One region of the Paenibacillus sp. JL3B1040 genome, then DNA from elsewhere that is predicted to be linked to it. Evidence: riboswitches for the same ligand, from Rfam matches in the RefSeq annotation. Region 1 holds a riboswitch; each other region holds the start of a gene.
What was found. Region 1 has a riboswitch for glycine ahead of gcvT (glycine cleavage system aminomethyltransferase GcvT). Riboswitches for the same ligand answer to the same signal wherever they lie in the genome.
Positions count from the first base shown of each region.

Region 2: it holds a riboswitch for glycine, as region 1 does, so the genes downstream of both, ACZF99_RS26080 (amino acid permease) here and gcvT (glycine cleavage system aminomethyltransferase GcvT) in region 1, are expected to answer to the same signal.
Region 3: it holds a riboswitch for glycine, as region 1 does, so the genes downstream of both, sdaAB (L-serine ammonia-lyase, iron-sulfur-dependent subunit beta) here and gcvT (glycine cleavage system aminomethyltransferase GcvT) in region 1, are expected to answer to the same signal.

Region 1 is NZ_CM169317.1:3,236,208-3,242,738, forward strand. Features, by position in the region: gene ACZF99_RS14555 (glutamate-5-semialdehyde dehydrogenase) at 2-1,249, shown strand; gene proC (pyrroline-5-carboxylate reductase) at 1,297-2,157, shown strand; gene mtnB (methylthioribulose 1-phosphate dehydratase) at 2,225-2,899, shown strand; gene gcvH (glycine cleavage system protein GcvH) at 3,001-3,396, opposite strand; glycine riboswitch at 3,644-3,744, shown strand; glycine riboswitch at 3,748-3,882, shown strand; gene gcvT (glycine cleavage system aminomethyltransferase GcvT) at 3,978-5,123, shown strand; gene gcvPA (aminomethyl-transferring glycine dehydrogenase subunit GcvPA) at 5,130-6,494, shown strand; gene gcvPB (aminomethyl-transferring glycine dehydrogenase subunit GcvPB) at 6,482-6,531, shown strand, end outside.
Region 2 is NZ_CM169317.1:5,683,326-5,689,856, reverse strand. Features, by position in the region: gene ACZF99_RS26110 (SDR family oxidoreductase) at 1-420, opposite strand, end outside; gene ACZF99_RS26105 (MerR family transcriptional regulator) at 417-791, opposite strand; gene ACZF99_RS26100 (3-ketoacyl-ACP reductase) at 951-1,676, shown strand; gene ACZF99_RS26095 (helix-turn-helix transcriptional regulator) at 1,681-2,652, shown strand; gene ACZF99_RS26090 (DinB family protein) at 2,746-3,294, shown strand; gene ACZF99_RS26085 (hypothetical protein) at 3,399-4,175, shown strand; glycine riboswitch at 4,309-4,386, shown strand; gene ACZF99_RS26080 (amino acid permease) at 4,541-5,920, shown strand; gene ACZF99_RS26075 (DUF817 domain-containing protein) at 5,967-6,531, opposite strand, start outside.
Region 3 is NZ_CM169317.1:1,235,915-1,242,445, reverse strand. Features, by position in the region: gene ACZF99_RS05385 (sensor histidine kinase) at 1-867, opposite strand, end outside; gene ACZF99_RS05380 (response regulator transcription factor) at 864-1,553, opposite strand; gene sdaAA (L-serine ammonia-lyase, iron-sulfur-dependent, subunit alpha) at 1,646-2,527, opposite strand; gene sdaAB (L-serine ammonia-lyase, iron-sulfur-dependent subunit beta) at 2,544-3,215, opposite strand; glycine riboswitch at 3,399-3,531, opposite strand; gene ACZF99_RS05365 (S8 family serine peptidase) at 4,025-6,531, shown strand, end outside.

The DNA of each region.
Region 1 (6,531 bases):
TATGAGTGAAGTGAGACAAAAAGCCGAGCGGGCCGGCGGCGCCGTTGCCGTGCTGAACCGATTGACGACGGCGCAAAAAAACGAAGCTCTGCTGGCGGCGGCCGAAGCGCTGGTGAACGGCAGCGCCGCCATTCTCGCCGCAAATGAGGAGGACCTGCAGCGAGGGCGGGACAACGGTACATCCTCGTCCATGCTCGATCGCCTGGCTTTAACCCCGGAACGGATTGAAGCTATCGCCGAAGGGCTGCGGCAAATCGTCGGGTTGCCGGATCCGGTCGGGGACGTGCTGGAGACGATCGACCGTCCGAACGGACTGCATATCGTCAAACGCCGCGTCCCGCTCGGTGTCATCGGGATCGTCTACGAGGCCCGGCCGAACGTCACGGTCGACGCGATGGGGCTATGCCTGAAAACGGGCAACGCCGTGGTGCTTCGCGGCGGCTCCTCCGCCTTGTCCTCCAACCGCAAAATCGTGGAGATCATCCACGGCGCGCTCGCGGCAACCCAAGTTCCTGTTGAAGCCGTACAGCTGATTGAGGATCCCAGCCGTTCCTCCGTCGACGAGATGCTTAAACTGAACGGGCTGCTCGACGTCGTGATTCCGCGCGGCGGCAGCTCGCTGATTCAAACGGTCGTGCAAAACGCCACGGTGCCGGTCATCGAGACGGGCGCCGGCATCTGCCATACGTACCTGGACGCTTCGGCCGATCCCGCCATGGCCGCGGACATCGCCTTAAATGCCAAAGTGCAGCGCCCGTCGGTCTGCAACTCGATGGAAACGCTGCTGGTCCATGAGGATTTCGCCGAACGCCATCTGGCGGAGCTGGCCGGCCGGTTCAAGGACGCCGGCGTCGAGCTGCGGGGCTGCGAGGCCGCCAGACGGCTGATCCCTTGGGCGGTGCCGGCCACGGACGAGGATTACGCGACGGAGTACAACGACTATATTCTTAATGTCAAAATCGTGCGCAGTCTCGACGAAGCCACGGCGCACATCGCCCGTTTCGGCACGAAGCACTCCGAATGCATCGTCACCCGGGACGGCGCCAATGCCGAACGGTTCCAGCAGGAAGTGGACGCCGCCGCCGTATACCATAACGCCTCCACCCGCTTTACCGACGGTTTCGAATTCGGGTTCGGCGCGGAGATCGGCATCAGCACCCAGAAGCTGCATGCCCGGGGACCGATGGGACTGGCTGCGCTGACGTCGAGCAAATATATCATCCAGGGGAATGGGCAAATCCGGCAATAACCGGCCGTCCCCCTTTTTTTCACCACTTCAACAGGAGGTCATTCCCTATGCAAACCAACTCTACTTTGGCCGCCTCCACCCTCTGTTTTTATGGAGCGGGCTCCATGGCCGAAGCCATCGTGCGCGGATTGCTCCATAAGCAAGTCGCTAACGCCGGCCAAATTGTCATGCTGAACCGCTCCAACCGGGAACGGCTCGAATATTTAACGCAAACCTACCGGGTCCAAACGGCGATCGAAGACGATGCGAAGCGAATTTATCTGCGGGATGCCTCGATCATCGTCCTGGCGATGAAACCTAAGGACGCCGGCGCAGCTCTGGCCGGCCTGGGGCCGCTCTTGCGCGAAGGCCAACTGATCGTCTCCCTGATCGCCGGCTTGTCCATCGCCACGATCCAGGCCCTGCTCGGCACGAAGGCGGCCGTGGCCCGTACGATGCCGAACACCTCCTGTTCCATCGGGCACGGCGCGACCGGCATTTCCTTCTCGCCGGAAACGAACGGGGAACAGCGCGCCCAGGTGTTGTCGATGTTTGAAGCCGTCGGAACGGTTAGCGTCATCCCCGAAGAGCAAATGGAAATCTTAACGGGCGTATCCGGGAGCGGACCCGCATATGTTTATTATCTGATGGAAGCGATGATCGAAGCGGGGATCGAAGGCGGCCTGACCGCGGAGCAATCCCGCGAGCTCACGGTGCAGACGGTGCTGGGCGCCGCCCGGATGATGGCGGAAACCGGCGAAGCGCCAACCAAGCTGCGCGCGGATATCACCTCGCCAAACGGTTCGACGCAAGCCGCGATCGGCGTGCTGGAAACCGGCAGCTTCCAGCCGAACGTGCGGGCTGCGGTCCACCGGGCCGCCGAACGTTCGAAGGAAATGGGCGAAGCGGTTAGACAGGCGCTGTTGTAGCAGCAGCGCTTGGGCCAACAAGGGGGGGCTGGCCGCCCTGAGGCCAGTGCGAAAGGGGGACGGGAGCATGAATTATGGCGACATCCCATGGGAAGAGAAACAAGCGGCGCTGGGCGCGTTAAGCCGAGTGCGGGAAGTGTTGGCGGCCCGCGGCTGGTTTCCCGCTTCCAGCGGAAGCTTATCGGTGCGGGTCGGCAGTTATACGCCCGACCGGTTTGTGTTTGCCGTTATTTGCGACGAGACGCACACGTCGGAGTTGTCCGCGGAGCCTTCCGCTCCGGCAAGCGTGCTGTTCGTCGATGCCGCCGGCGCGCCTTGCGAACCGACGCGGCTGAAGCCTTGCTCCGATACGCCGATTCACGCGAAAATTTACCGGATGACCGGCTGCGGCGCGATTGTTCACGTCCATACGGCGTTCAATAACGTGCTTAGCGAATATTTCGGCGCGGACGGCGGGGTCCCTCTCAAGGGAAACGAGCTGCTCAAAAGCTTGGAGATCTGGGAGACGGATGCGGAAATTCGGGTGCCGATCCTGCCGAATCCCGAACTCCCTGCGATCCTCAAGCGAATATCGGGTGGGCTGGATACGCGCGTTCCCGCGTTGCTGCTCCGAAACCACGGGATTTATGCCTGGGGCTCCGGCGTTGCGGAGGCCAAGCGGCATCTGGAAGCGCTGGAGTTTATGTTCGAAGCGCTGTACCGCTCCCTGCTGTTGCCCCCCCATGGGCGCAATGCCCGATAACGACAACTCGCGGCATGCGATAGGCGGTTGGGCGGATCGTTGATCCGCTCCTTTCGCGCTAACGCTGGCCGCGAGTTTTTTTTCATGTGCATGAAACCGGATTATCTCTCGATAAATTCCGCATACGCTGTAGAGTCCATCAAATTTGCCAACGCGAGGTTCGGATCCTCCTTCAGCCGGATGTGCACCATCCAACCTCCATCGTAAGGCTCTTCATTCACGAGCTCCGGCGCGGTGTCCAGCTCCCCGTTGACCGCCAGCACGGTCCCGCTGACCGGCGTAAACAAATCGGCCACCGTCTTGACGGATTCGATCGTGCCGATGGCGTCCTGCGCTTCGATCTCCTGCCCCGGATCGGGCAGCTCCACGAACACGATATCGCCCAAACGATGCTGGGCGACGTCGGAGATGCCGATTTTCACCGTCCCGTCCCCCAAATCAAGCACCCATTCATGCTCATCGCTGTACCAAACGTTTTCCCTGATCTCACTGGCCAAGATTAGCTCCTCCTCTGTCCGGATAATCTATCGTCCCCTACTTGCCTTGCCGATGCTCGAACCTGAAGTTTCTTCGTTCAGATTATTCCAAACCCGGCTCTCATGTCAATATTATTAACACATTTGATAGAGTCTAGCAAAATGTAAGCGTAGACTTTTCCATTAAACGAAATAGTTTAAAATTATTATGATAACTTTATTGACATCTCGATCGATTTTGAGTATTAATGAGATGTATAAGCTGCGGTTGATGGCAGAGGGAGAGATTACAATACGCAAGTTCTGTAACGCCGAAGGAGCAAACCGCCATGCGGTGAATCTCTCAGGCAAAAGGACTTCTGCCGGACGCAACTCTGGAGAGCATTCGCAAGCGATGGAATCGATGGAGTGATGAAGTCATCTTCGCATTGCGCGAATCACCCAAGGGGAAACCTGCACGTGCCTTCATGGCTTCGGCAGGGTAACTCTCAGGTACAAGGGACAGAGCCAGGAAGATCCGTTAGGGAAGCTGACGGAATTTCTTTGGCCTGTCCTTTTCGTTTTTCCAAAAAAGGCCGATCCGGCCCTACGAGGTGATGGTAATGTCCGAATCCGCATTGCGGCGAACGCCGCTCTACTCCGGGTATGCGCGTTACGAAGGCGTCCGCTGCATCGATTTCGGCGGCTGGGAGCTGCCGGTGCAGTTCAGCGGCATCCAGAAAGAACATGAAGCCGTGCGCGAGCGCGCCGGATTGTTCGACGTGTCGCACATGGGCGAATTTTTCGTGGAAGGACCGGAAGCGGAACGCTTTTTGCAGCGTATGACGACCAATGACGTGACCCTGCTCCAACCGGGTAAAGCCCAGTATACTTTGCTGTGCTACCCCGATGGCGGCGTGGTGGACGATCTGTTGATTTATATGCTGGAGCCGGGGAAGTACATGCTGGTAGTCAACGCCTCGAATATCGAAAAGGATTGGGAATGGCTGCAGCGTCACCTTCCCGCCGACGGCGCAACGATGCGTGACGCGTCCGGCGAGACGGCGTTGCTGGCCGTGCAAGGGCCGCTCGCTTCCACGATCCTCTCCCCGCTTTGCGATGGGCAGGAGCCCGCGGCCTTGCGCCCGTTCGCCTTTATTCCGGAAGTGCGGATTGCCGGTATTCCGGCGCTGCTGTCGCGAACCGGGTATACCGGCGAAGACGGCTTCGAGTTATATGTGGCGGCGGAACGCGCGAAAGCGTTATGGGACGTTTTGATGGAAGCCGGGGCGGCGTACGGCCTGCTCCCCGCCGGGCTCGGCGCCAGGGATACGCTGCGCTTCGAAGCCTGCCTGCCGCTGTACGGGCAGGAGCTCGGGCCGGATATCACCCCGCTCGAAGCCGGTCTGAACCGGTTCGTGAAGCTGCAGCAGGGCGATTTCATCGGGCGCGAGGCGCTGGCCAAACAGCGGGACGACGGCGTACCTCGCCGCTTGGTCGGCCTCGAGATGATCGATCGCGGCATCCCGCGCACGCATTACCCGGTGTTTGCCGAAGGCTCGGAAGTACCGCTCGGGGAAGTGACGACAGGTACGCAGTCGCCGACTTTGAAAAGAAACCTCGGGATGGCGATCCTGACCAGTGCCTATACCGAACCGGGTACGATCCTGGAGGTCGACATCCGCGGCAAACGGCTGAAGGCCAAGGTCGTCCCGCTGCCGTTCTATCGCCGAAACGAAAGCCGCCAAGCGACGAAAGGAGATTCATAAAACCGTATGCTAAAGCACCGTTATTTGCCGTTAACCGAACAAGACCGAAATGAAATGCTGGCGGCCATCGGCACCGATTCCGTGGAGGCGTTGTTCCGCGATATCCCGGAGGCCATTCGCTTTCAAGGCGAGCTCCCGGTCTCCCCGCGCCTGGACGAATACGCGCTGACCCGGCACCTGGCCGAGCTGGCCGGGCGCAACGCCGACACCGATCGCTTCGCCAGCTTCCTCGGCGCCGGACTTTACGACCATCACATCCCTTCCGTAATCCAACACGTCGTGTCCCGTTCGGAGTTTTATACCGCCTACACGCCCTATCAACCGGAAATTAGCCAAGGCGAGCTGCAGGCGATTTTCGAGTTCCAATCCTACATCTGCGAGCTGACCGGCCTCAAGGTCGCCAATGCCAGCATGTATGACGGAGCCACCGCTTTGGCCGAAGCCGGCAACCTGGCTGCGGCCGCCACCAAGCGCAAGCGGCTCGTCGTCTCCCGCGCCGTCCACCCGGAAGCCCGCGAGGTGCTCGCCACTTATGCCCATGGCCTGAACCTCGAGCTCGTCGAGGTCGGCTGGGAGCAAGGCGTGACCGATCGCCAGGCGCTCGCCGCCGCCATCACCAAGGACACCGCCGCCGTGCTGATCCAAAACCCGAATTTTTTCGGTTCTTTGGAGGATCTTCGCGCGATCGGCGAATTGGCTCACGCGCACGGCAGCTTGCTGGTCGTCAGCAGCAATCCGCTGGCGCTTGGCCTGCTGGAAGCGCCGGGCAAGCTCGGCGCCGACATCGTCGTCGGCGATGCCCAGCCGCTTGGCCTGGCCCCTTCCTTCGGCGGTCCGACCTGCGGATTCTTCGCCGTATCGGAAGCGCATATGCGCCGGATGCCCGGCCGGATCGTCGGACAAACGACCGACCGGAACGGCAAGCGCGGGTTCGTCCTGACCCTGCAGGCCCGCGAGCAGCATATCCGCCGCGAGAAAGCGACCTCGAACATTTGCTCCAATCAGGCGCTGCTTGCGCTGGCCGCCTCCGTCTATCTGTCCGTCATGGGCAAGCAAGGGATGGCCGAGGTGGCGGAGCTGAATTTGCAGAAAAGCCATTATGCCCAAAAGACGCTGACCGCCATTCCCGGCGTAAGCGCGGCTTTTGAATCGCCGTTCTTCAACGAGTTCGTGCTGCGGCTGCCGGAGGGGACCGATCCGGTCCGGCTGCAGCGGGACTTTCTCGCCGCAGGCTTGATCGGCGGGTACGATCTCGGCCGCAGCTACCCCGAGCTGGCCGGCCATCTGTTGATCGCCGTAACGGAAAAACGCAGCAAAGCGGAAATCGACCAATTCGCCCGCGTGATGGAGGAATCGATATGTCCGAAATAAAAGAGACGAAACCCGATGAATTGTTGATTTTTGAGCG
Region 2 (6,531 bases), 2.4 Mb from region 1:
GGTGACGTTAAGAATCGCAGCCGTTTCTTTTGCGGTAAAATACGGAGCAAACAACATGGACAAATGGACGGGCGCCTCGATATTCGTGGCAATCTCCTTGCTGTAGTCGTGCCAGCGGTCTCTTGCGTCCGATTTGAGCAGGTTGTAGCGCAGCTGGATGCCGGCATTATTGACCAGCACATTCACGTCCGGATAGTTTGTCGTCACCCAATCGAACAACGCCAGACGCTCACGTTCCACCTCCAAGTCGCAGACCCGGGGGATTAAGCCGGGGAATTGTTCCCGGGCTTGCTCCAGTACGCTTTCCCGCCGACCGCAAATAATGACGGTATTTCCGGCTTCCACAAATCTTTCCGCAAAGGCGCGCCCGATCCCGGAGCCGCCGCCGGTAATCAATATCGTATTTCCTGAAAGTTTCATGTTCTTTCCTCCTCAAGTTGTTTTCGATAACGTTCGATTTTCTCATCAATCTCCAGCAAGTGCTCGTTCATCAAAGCGATCTCATCCATCACCTTCCGCTTGTGTTTCACCAGCATATCGAGCCGATTCTTGGCGGAGGCATCCCCTTCGACGACCCATTCCATGTACTGCTTAATGCCGCTGATGGGCATGTTGGTGTTCTTGAGGCAGATCACGATTTGAAGAAGCGCCAATTGACGTTCCGAAAATAACCTTCTGCCCGCTTTGTCCCGTTCGATAAACGGCAGCAGTCCTTTTTTCTCATAATAACGCAAGGTGGATTCCGGTATGTTGCAGGTCGCTGATGCTTCGCCGATGGAATAATAATTCATTAGGAGGCCTCCGATTCTCATATTTCTTGTCGACATGACTATGATACGACTTAAACTATGGTTTAAGTCAACGTGCACCTTTAGCATTTCCTCCAGCCCGTCCGGTTACAGTATAATGAGGAAGGAGTGTAAAACCACTAAAGAGAGGAGCCAAGGGAAATGGCACAATCTTTAAAAGGAAAAGTCGCGATCATCACGGGAGCGGCCCGAGGAATCGGCAAAGCAACGGCGGTTGCCTTAGCGAAGGAAGGCGTCAACGTCGGATTGATGGCAAGAACGGAGTCGACCTTGAAGGAAGTGGCCGCCGAGCTGGAAGGGATGGGGATCAAGGTCGCTTACGCGGCAGCCGACATTGCCTCGAAGGAACAAGTGGAGACGGCCGTCGAAATGTTGAAGAACGAGCTGGGTCCGGCGGATATTCTGATTAATAACGCGGGGATTGCCACGTTTGGGACGGTGCTGGAGATGGACCCGGCCGAATGGAAAGGCATGATCGATACCAATGTATTGGGCACCTATTACGTGACCCGAGCGGTCTTGCCTCAATTGGTCGAGAAAAATAGCGGAGACATCATCAACATCTCCTCGACAAACGGATTGAACGGTGCAGCGACCTCGAGCGCCTACAGCGCCTCAAAATTCGCCGTGATCGGGTTTACCGAGTCCCTTGCCCAAGAAGTGCGCCGCAACAACATCCGGGTTTCGGCGTTAACCCCGAGCACGGTGGCTACCGATCTGGCACTGGACTTGAACCTGATCAAGGACAACAACGAATCCAAGTTCATTCAAGCGGAAGATTTGGCGGAGTTCATTGTGGGTCAATTGAAGCTCAGCCAACGCGTTTATGTGAAGACAGCCAGCTTTATTGCGACGAATCCGTTCTGAGGATATGGCCAAATGGGATAATCTGTTGTCCATGTTATGGATGCTGCGTTTCGGCAGGAAGCTGACGGCGGCCCAGATCGCGGACGACCTGGAGATCAGCGTCCGCACCGTGTACCGGTATATCGATGCCTTATGCGCCAGCGGTGTGCCGGTCGTTGCGGAATCGGGCCACGACGGAGGCATACACATCCTGGACAGCTTCAAAGAGACGCCGTTGTTCTTCAACACGGTAGAGCTAAAAGCGCTGGTGGACGCGTATAAATTTGCCCAGGGTGCAGGGTATCCGTTTACGGAAGAACTGGAAAGCGCGTTGAAGAAGGTGGAGAACAGCCTGCACGAAGAGCAGCGACAGGACCTTTCTGCGCAAACGAGCGGCCTGGACGTGATCTCTCCGGTGCGGGCTCCCTACTTGACCGAGGCATTGCGGGACTTGGAGCAAGCATCGAAAGAGGGGCGAACGGTCCGCATCCTATACCGCAAAGCCGACACGGAGCGGGAGGAAGAACGCGACATTGATCCGTACGGGTTGGCGTTTGACCGAAACGAATGGTATGAGGTGGCGTTCTGCCATCGATCGCAAGCGATGCGGACGTTCCGCGTGGACCGCATCGCGCGGCTTACGCCGACCGAGGCGCGGTTCGAAAAGCCGGAAGGCTTCTCGGTATCCGACTATTTCCGTGACCGGTCCGAGCAGGGACGGGAAGCGGAAGGGCCGCTGATCGGCGTTCGTATCGAAGGATTGCCGGACAAGCTGAATGAGGTGTGCGGCCATTGGCACCTTCGCCATTATTTGACGGAACGCACCGATCGGGAGGCACGTTTTGTGCTCGACGTTCCGACGATGAACAAGTACCTTCCGAAGTATCTAATCACGTTCGGGACGGCCATCCGAGTACTCGAACCGCCGGAGTTGAAACGCCGAATTCAGGAAACCGCCTCCGGCATCGCCAAACATTACTTGGATGAAACCGATTGATCTTCGCTGACAGCGTTTGTCATGGAACCCGGTATACGATAGGGACACGGCTGCAGCGGGAGCGGCAGCTAAACGACAACGAGGATAAGGAGCGTGAAGAGATTCATGCAAAGATCGGCGGATCAATGTTTGGCCTATCATGTTTGGGCGAATGACCGACTTTTCTCTCATCTGGAGCAGCTTCCGGAGGAGGTATTCCACACGGAAGTGACGAGCGTATTCCCGTCCGTGGCGGACGCGGTGGGACATATTTACCTGTTCGACCAGCTCTATCTGTCCGTGCTTGAAGGGGTTCCGAACGAGGATATTTTTCCGAAAATGCCAATCTGGTCGGAGGAAGCGAAAGGCAAGTCCGTAGGCGAGATACGGCAGCTGTTCGCCGGCGTCGCCGACCGCTTCCGCGATCTGCTGCGGCGTACGCCCGACCCGGACAAGGCGATAACGATTCATCACCCGAAGTATGGCAGCCTGGATACGCGGTTCTCCGACATTCTGCAGCATGTGGTCAATCACGGGACGTATCACCGGGGGAACGTGACCGCGATGCTGCGGCAGCAAGGGTATGCCGGGGTCCCTACGGATTATTTGTTCTTCCTGCTGGAACGGCAGGCGAAATCGATTGACAGCAACAAGAAGATGTGATAATTTCGCTGTAAGAAAATAAAGGCAATGCAACCTTCGGGTTCAACCTCGCTGAGAAGTGGGTTGGACCCTTTTTGCATTCCAAAATTAGGGGAGGATTCGTAATGTCGAGAACAGAATTGCTGTTGCAACGGCTGGGCGAGATCGGCAAATCACTCGAACGCAAGGGGGGAGCTCTTCTGTTACTAGGAGTTGGCTCCGTTGGGGTCGAGACAGAACGGTTGGATGAATATTCGGATTTGGATTTTTTTGTCATTGTCAAGCCCGGGGAGAAGAACAGATATATAGACCGGTTGGATTGGCTAGAGGATGTACACCCTCTTGCCTATTCGTTTAAGAATTCGGATATCGGCTATAAAGTACTGTTCGAGGACGGTATTTTTGGGGAATATGCAGTATTCGAGGAATGGGAGTTGGCGAACGCTACCTATACAGAAGGCCGGGTCATATGGAAGGACCCTATGTATGCCAATACGGCAATCGCGAAACCTTCCAACCCGGTCCCCAGCCCCAAAGCGGAATCCTTAGACTTTCCTTTGAATGAAGCCTTAACCAATCTATACGTGGGGCTCGGTCGCTATGCTAGGGGGGAGTGTCTATCCGCGACGAGGTTTGTTCAAGGTTACGCAGTGGACAGGATTTTATCCGTACTCCATTTGCTGGAGCAAGAGGTGGACTATTTTCCCGACCCATTCGGGAATGAGAGGCGGCTCGAGAGGAGGTACCCCCGTTTTGCAGAAATCATAGGAGACATGATACAGGGATACGATCATGTTCCCGAATCGGCACTTCGTATTTTAAATTTCATAGAAGAAGTGTATCCAGTCAATCGAAGATTAAGCGATGAGATACGGCGATTGGCTATTCTAACTTGCCGATAGAAGCAGCGGGGGAACTATCTCGTTGACAAAAAATTTCATTGCGATTAATATTGAAAAATAATTCACATTCCTTGTTACCATCGAAAAATTAAATCATTCGCAAGCTATGATGGCTATGGATCACACTATAGCCGGAGCAGCTTCTGGAGAGACCGCGATTCCGCGGCGCCGAAGGGTTCACAATCTCAGGCAAAAGGACAGAAGAGTATAAATACGTCGATTTGGCAGGCGTTTCGCCTAGTATGCCAAGTCCTATTTATTCTTTTTACGTTCCGGAGATTGGAGGGCATCCAGTCTCTTTTTTTATGCCTAATTTGTTCATTATTTCATATGAGGAAGCTCATGACTTTAAGGGGGAATCAGGTATGGTGCAGCAGGAATTAAAAAGGGATTTAGCGAATCGGCACGTTCAGTTGATCGCCATCGGCGGCACGATTGGGACGGGATTGTTCCTTGGTTCGGGCAAAGCGATTCAACTGGCCGGGCCGTCGATCATTTTTGCCTATCTCCTTGTGGGGATTGCCGTGTTCTTTGTGATGCGAGCGTTGGGAGAGCTGCTGTTGTCCAAAGCCGGCTATTCATCGTTTACGGACATTGCCGAAGACTATCTGGGGCCGCGGGCCGCGTTCGTTACCGGATGGACCTATTGGTTTTGCTGGATCATGACGGCCATGGCCGATGTGATTGCGGTAGGGGTTTACGTTCAGTATTGGTTCGATATCCCGCAATGGGTTCCGGCGGTCATCTGCTTGATCATCCTGCTGGGACTTAACCTGTTGACGGTGAAGAACTTCGGCGAATTGGAATTTTGGTTTGCCTTAATCAAGGTCGTCACGATTCTCGTATTGATCGGCCTCGGCGTCGTTTTGCTGGTCATCGGATTCAAGACGGATGCGGGAACCGTGTCGGCGAAGAACATTTGGGGACATGGCGGCCTCTTCCCGAACGGAATCCAAGGTTTCCTGCTCTCCTTCCAAATGGTGGTATTCGCTTATGTCGGCGTGGAGCTGGTAGGGGTGTCGGCGGCGGAAACGTCCAATCCGGAGAAAAATATCCCGTCGGCCATTAATAAAATTCCGCTGCGCATTTTGTTCTTCTACGTTGGCGCCTTGATCGCCCTCTTGTGCATTAACCCCTGGACGGGGCTGACTCCGGCGGAGAGCCCGTTCGTGAAGACGTTTAGTCTGGTCGGCATTCCGGTTGCCGCGGGGATCATTAACTTCGTCGTCTTGACTTCGGCCGCGTCCGCTTGTAACAGCGGGATGTTCTCGACCAGCCGGATCCTCTATAATTTAAGCAAAAACAAGCAGGCTCCCTCCGGGATGGCGACACTGAACAAAAACCATGTGCCCGGCAACGCGCTGCTGGTTTCCACGCTGGTCATCTCCGTAGGGGCGCTGTTAAGCAAGCTGATTCCGGGGCAAGCTTTCGGCATCGTGACGACGATTAGCGCCATTTGCTTTATTTGGGTGTGGGGCGTGGTGCTCGTGTGCCATATTCGTTATAAGCGCACGCGGCCGGAGCTGCAGGTCAAGTCGACATTTAGGGCGCCGTTTACGCCATTTGTCAATTATGCGGTCCTCGTGATGTTTGCGGCCATTTTGCTGATCATGCTGTTTGCGGAGGAGACCCGTCCGGCTCTGTTGCTGACGCCGCTGTGGTTCATTCTCCTGTTCGGATTGCATGCGATAAGAAAACGCAAGGAGCGGGCAACTCACGTCCCCCTTGAGCAGACCCATCTCTAACGGCGGTCCCAGCTTTGCAACTCGAATCAAATTTGCGGGGTTTTGCTTATTCCCGACGCCCCTTCACCCGCTTCAATGCGGCGACGATCAGGAAGCTGATAATGACGAGCAGAAGCCAGGAGCTGATCTTGCCAAGACGGACGAGGTGCCAGCCGTCGGATTGGTTCGGATACCTCCAGGCGCTGAAGAACGTGGCGACGTTTTCCGCGACCCAGATAAAGAAGCCGATCAGCACAAAGGAGAGGGATAACGGCATCCGGTAGGGCTTGCCGCCTACCTCGTAGGTCACCCAGGTTCGCCAGAAGACGAGCAGCACCAGCGCCGACAACCCCCAGCGAACATCGATCCAATAATGGTGGGTGAAGAAATTCAGATAAATCGAGGCGGCCAGCGGGACGACCAGCCAGAGCGGGGGAAAGCGGATCAGATCCACTTTCAGACGCCGCCAAGCTTGACACAGGTAACTGGCTACACTGGCATACATAAACCCGCTGTAGAGAGGGACGCCGTTCACTTTCGTCCAGGCTTCCTCCGGGTAGGACCAGGACCCCATATGAACCTTGAACATCTCCAGCGCCAAACCGATCAAGTGGAAGACCGTAATCACCTTC
Region 3 (6,531 bases), 2.0 Mb from region 1:
ACTTCCGGATCCGCTGTATTTCACCGCATTCTCCAACAGATTAAACAACGCTTCGCCGGTCCATTTCGGATCGTGCCGCGCCGAGACTTTCGGGTCGAAGTCAATCGCAATTTCGATGCCTTTGCGCTCCGCCGCCGCATACACCTGCGAAACGGCTTGCGTGATCGTCGGAATCAACGGGGACACGTCGGTCTGCAACGTAATCATCCCTGCCTCGAGCCGGGACATTTTGACCAGAGAACCGATCAGCCAATCCAGCTTGGCGGTTTGCGCCTTAATCTGGGCCGCGTACTGCCGAGCCTCCTCGCTGAGGTGCGGGATTTCCTCCAGCAGCTCGACGTACAGCATCATACTCGACAACGGCGTTTTCGTCTGGTGCGAGATGTCGGAGAGCAGCGTCTGTATCCGGCTCCGCTCCGCCATGACTTGCCCTTCGCGCGCTTTGGCCAGCTCGACATAACGAACAACCTTGTTTTCCAACGCGGAAAGACGGGTTTCTTCATAATCGGTCAGCCTGGCCTGACCGGCGATTGCCGCATCCACAATATCGTAAGCCGCCTGGATGACGGAAGCGGACCTCGCTCGCAGCGTCCGGGCGAAAGCGCCAGCCGCCAGGATCAACGCCGCGGCGAAGCACGCGGGCAGCCAAAGCGGCGGGGAGAACACCTCCCCGGCCCACACCCAGGCGGCAACCGGATAACCGAACGTCAGCAGGGCAAACAAGAGTCCGTACCCGGCGTAAATCCAGCCGAAAGCAATCCGCTGCCGCGAGGCTGGACGGGCTTGTCCAGCGGGCCGCCCGCCTTTGCGCCCTCCGGCTAATTCGGCGTGCCCGTATCCTCCGCCGGTTGCGCGGCCGCTTCTCATCGCGGCACCCCCACGTCGGTCCACAAGTACCCGAGCCCGTATACCGTTTTAATATATTGAGGCGCGGAGGGATTCTCCTCGATCTTGGCCCGCAATCGCTTGATCGTGACGGTCAATGCGTTCTCATCCACAAACTCCGCTTCATGCCCCCATACGAGATAAATCAGCTGCTCCCGGGTCAGAATTTGTCCGCGGTGGTTCACCAGCGCCTTCAGCAGCTTTTGTTCCGTCACGCTGAGCGGAATGGCCACTCCCTCTTTGCGGTAATCCATTTTGCCGAAGTCGAACGCGAGGGAGCCGATCACCACTTTATCCTCGCGGCCGGGGTCACAGCGCCGGAGCACGGCCATCACCCGCGACCTGAGCACCATCAGGCTGAACGGCTTCGTGATGTAATCGTCCCCGCCCAGTTCGAAGCCCATCACGATATCGGACTCCATATCGTTCGCCGTCAGAAAAATGACGGGGATCCGCGAAGTCTCTCGGAGCTTGGCGCAAAAGTCCAGGCCGCTTCCGTCCGGCAGTCTGACATCAAGCAGGATGAGATCGATTCCGCCCGCCTCAAGCCGCGCTTCCGCTCCCGCCAAATCATAAGCCTGTTCCACGGCGATTCCATCCCGGGCCAACGTCAGCGCGATCCCTTTGTTCAAGCCCGCATCATCTTCTACGATCAGAATGCTCGTCATGATAAAAGTACGCCCTTTCCCTCCGGTCATTCCTACAAGCAGATTATACACGAACATCCCTTCGAAAAAATGTGTCATCTCTGAATTTGTAATTATTTCTTCCGGCTCCGCAGCTCTTTCATGATCTTGCGGCCGGTCGGCGTTTGCGCCAGCCCGCCCTGCGCCGTTTCGCGGTGGCGGCTGGGCATCGCCGAGCCGACCTCCAGCATCACGTCGATGACTTCGTCCGACGGGATCGCGCTGCGCACGCCGGCCAGCGCCATATCGGCGGCGGCAAGGGCGTTCACCGCGCCAAAGCCGTTGCGCACGATGCAGGGGATTTCCACCAAGCCGCCGACGGGATCGCAGATCAAGCCCAGCGTGTTCTTAAGCGCGAGACCGACGGCTTGCACCGCCTGCTCCGGCGTCCCGCCGCGCAGCTCGACCATCGCTCCGGCCGCCATGCCGATCGCCGAGCCGATTTCCGCCTGGCATCCGCCTTCCGCGCCGGAAATAAACGAGTTGTTGGCGATCACGTAACCGATAGCCCCGGCGCAAAACAACCCGCGCACGAGGTGATCGTCCTCCCAGCCGAAGCGCTCTTGGGCGCTCACGAACACGCCGGGGATGATGCCGCAGGAACCGGCTGTCGGCGTGGCGACGATTCGCCCCATCGAGGCGTTGACCTCGGACACCGCCAGCGCGTAGGCCATCGCCCGGCAGGCGATGTCGCCGACGGAAGCCTCTTCGCGGCCGCGGTAAGCCTCGACCCGTTTGGCGTCGCCGCCCGTCAGACCGCTGGTGGAGACGATATCCTCCGTCAGCCCTTTGTGTACCGCCGTTTTCATGATTTGGTAATACTCGCCCATGGCGGCTAGGATCTCCGCCTCCGATTGCCCGCTCTCGGCCGCCTGATCCTGGATCATGATGCCGGAAATCGTTTGGGATTCCCGGTCGCACAGCCGGACCAGCTCCCGCAAATTTTTGAAGCGCATTCCGCTCTCTCCTTTCTTATCTCGACAGATCGATATAGGCTACCCGGACGACATGCTCCAACGAACCGATCGCCTCCCTTAATTGCGGGGGGATGGACGAATCGGCTTCCACGACGGTCAATGCCTCGCCCGTGCGCCCTTTCCGGTCGGTGATGATGTAGCCGATGTTGACGTACTCCCGGCTGAACAAGGCGGTAATGCCGGCCAGCACCCCTTGCCGGTCGGCGTGGGAGATCACCAGCGTCGGCAGCTCGCCCGAGCTTTTGACCTCAAATCCGTCGATGCTCCGAATGACGACCGTTCCCCCGCCGATGGACGCGCCCGTCACTTCCATATGCCGCCCGTCCGCGCCGGTCAGCGTAATTTTTACCGTATTCGGATGCGCACCGGGTAAGACCCCCGTGGAAAATACCACCTTCACCCCCTGCTCCGCGGCATCCTGCAGCGAATGGCGGATTCGCTCGTCGTCCGTGCGGTAATCGAGGATGCCGCCGACCACGGCCAAATCGGTGCCGTGTCCGCTGTACGTTTCGGCAAAAGAGCCGTAAAAACAAATCGCCGCCTCCACCGGCGGTTCCCCGAACAATTGCCGCGCGAATCGCCCGATCCGCACCGCCCCGGCGGTATGCGAGCTCGATGGACCGATCATCGCCGGCCCGATAATGGAAAACACGTTTTTGAAGCGCATGGTTCAATCTCTCCCTTATTGGCATTCAAGATGATCCGCCGGTTTACCACGAAAAAGGGACAGCGCAAAAAGGCCGCTGCCCCTTTGCTCTGTCCCCGTTACCTGAAAGTTTAATGTTCCCGGCCTACCCTTGATCCGGGATCCATGTACCTCTTGGGTGGCTGATCGCTCTCTCCAGAGTGGCGTCCGATCATGGTCCTTGTACCTGAGAGATTCGGCTGCCGGTTTGCAGGACCGGCCCTTTGCTCCTTCGGTGCCGCTATTGAGGCTCCCCTTCCCTTCCGGCTCCCCCTGCGGACTCTCCCATCATCCTCATTCGCCTGTATGAATTTGTGTTTAATGTAAAACGAAGTTAGCAATATGTCAAGATAACTTACATAAGGTTACATGGTTTGTTAAGCTATTCTAGTCATATTTTCCTATTTTTATGTGAAAATATGTATATTTTTCATGTAAAGCCACTTGTATCCTTAAATTTACAGATATATACTATCCCCAACAACTCCAGATTTTACCTTATTTTATGAAATGTTGAAAATAAGGTGCGCTCCGCGTTAACTTTCCTTCACATCAGCGCAGGCAGGCTCGGCCGTGTTACCTCTCACTCCGCATCCGGCTTTCAGCTTCTCATCCATCATGGCTTACCCGCATTTGCATCAACTGACTTCGATTAAGGAGGTGATGAACAAAGGGACGCTCGCTCCATTCGTTACCAGGCATAATGTACCCGGACTTTGCTGAATGTTTCTCCGGGCGGCCGCCAATGGATCTTTGCTGGATCTTAAAACCTCATAAAGGGAGTGAAGAAGTTGATAAGTCTCAAGAGATTTCGCAAATCTTTCTCGCTTGGCATGTCGATCCTTCTTGCGTTGACCCTCGTCCCCGTCGCCTCCGCCGACAGCAGTGGAGTTACGGGAAAAAGCAGCCTGAAGTCGACCGCGCCCCACGTGGTTGAAGCCAAAATCGACGCCAAATTGCAGACTCAGTTTAAGCAGGACGACTTCGTCACCTACCTGGTCAAGCTCAAAGAACAAACCGATACGGCCTCGGTCGCCAAGCTGGCTCTCCAGAAAGCCACGTTGGAGAAAGCTACTCCTTCCGCCGCCAAGCTGTCCGCCCGGACTTCCGTTGTCAGCGCATTGCGCGAGACGGCCTCCCGCACCCAATTCGCACTGGACGAATATTTGCGGAAAGCCCGGGAATCCGGAGAGGTGAAGGACTACAAAAGCTACTTTATCGTAAATGCCATGGCGGTGACAAGTACAAAAGAGGTACTGGAGCAAATCGCCCTTTTCCCTGAAGTGGAGAAGATCCTTCCGAATGAAGAACGTCATCTGCAAAAGGTCGAAATCCATCAAGAACCGGCAACGCGGCCTGCCGTTGAGACGCCTTCCGCGCAACCTGCTGACGGAAAGACGGCTGCCGAGACCGACACCGGCAAGCAGACCTCGGATGTTACGCCAAGCAGCGTCGAGTGGAATATTGCCCAGGTGAATGCCCCCGAGGTGTGGAATAGGGGCATCGACGGCACCGGCATCGTAGTGGCTAACCTCGATACCGGCGTCGAGTACAATCACCCGGCCTTGAGAAGCAAATGGCGCGGATTCGATGCCTCGGGCAATGTCGTCGATCCCGAGCTCAGTTGGTACGATCCGCATAGCCATGCTTCGCTGCCGACGGATAGCCACGGCCACGGCACGCACACCATGGGGACGATGGTCGGCTCGGAGCCGGACGGCTCGAACCGGATCGGCGTCGCACCTGGGGCCAAGTGGATCGCGGTGCGGATCTTTAACCCCTCCACCACGGATGCCATCATCCTGGATGGCGGCCAATGGCTACTGGCCCCGATCGATGCCGAAGGGAATCTTCATCCGGAGCTGGCTCCCGATGTGGTCAACAACTCCTGGGGCGGTGGCCCCGGCATCGACGAATGGTTCCGCCCGATCGTGCAGGCTTGGAGAAGCGCGCAAATCTTCCCCGAGTTTTCGGCGGGCAACGTCGATGAATTCAATCCCGGCGGTCCCGGCTCCGTAGCCGCACCGGCCAACTATCCCGAAGCGTTCGCCACCGGCGCCACGGACATCGGCGGAAATTTGGCCGATTTCTCTTTGCGGGGACCCTCGCCTTACGATGAAATTAAACCGGAGGTTTCCGCACCGGGGGTGAACATTCGCTCCTCCGTTCCCGGCGGAGCCTACGAGGGCGGCTGGAACGGCACCTCGATGGCGGGGCCGCACACGACAGCGATCGCCGCCTTGTTGCTGCAGGCCAACCACTCCCTCACGGTGGACCAGTTGGAGGACATCCTGACCCACACGGCCACGCCGCGGACGGACGGCGAATATGAGGCGGCCCCCAATAACGGGTACGGGTACGGCATCGTAAATGCACTGGACGCCGTCGGCTCCGTGCTGGAAGGGGTCGGCATGGTCTCCGGGCGCGTGGTGACCGGCGGAGAAGACTTGGACGAGCCGGTCCTGGAGCATACGCCGCCTACCTTAGTATATGAAGGCTTCGATGTAACGTTATCCGCCCGCGTAAGCGACGACGTTGCCGTCACGTCGGTCGAGTTTTACGCCAAAGAAACAGGAACCAGCCATTATTTATATCTTCCGGCCAAACGGGTTTCCGGGAACGAAAAGGATGGCGGATATGAAGCAACCGTACCCGCCTTCCTCATCGGGACGGCCGGACTTGAATACTACATTCGCGTGAACGACTACGGCAACAACGGGTTTGACAGCAAGCCATACACCGTAACGGTATCGACCGGCATCGCGCCCGGTTATTTGCAGGATTTCGAGTCCGATGTCACCGGATTTATGTCCGGCGGAACCGGAAACACCTGGGCCTGGGGAACGCCGGTCAGCGGACCGGGCAGCGCTCATTCCGGCGAAAAGGTGTACGCCAGCAATCTGACCGGCAGCTACGCTTCCGGCGCCGACTCGTATCTACTGACGCCGCCCATTGATTTGACCGATAGTCCGCAAGGGGCGCTGCTCTCTTTTAAACATTGGTATGACTTGGAAGCAGACCGCGATTTCGGCACCGTATATGTCGCTTCCCTGGACACCGATTACGCCTTCGTGCCGCTGGCGGAATTCACCGGAACGAGCGGCGGTTGGCGAACGCAATACCTGGATCTGAGGGATTATGCCGGCGAACAGATTTACCTGCAGTTCGGACTAAGCAGCGACGGCTCCGTACAGAAGGCCGGCTGGTACCTGGACGACCTGTCCCTGCAGGCCCCCGACGCCACTGCGCCTGCGGCCCCCGCCGATCTGACCGGCTCCGTGAACTTCGCCGGCAGCGC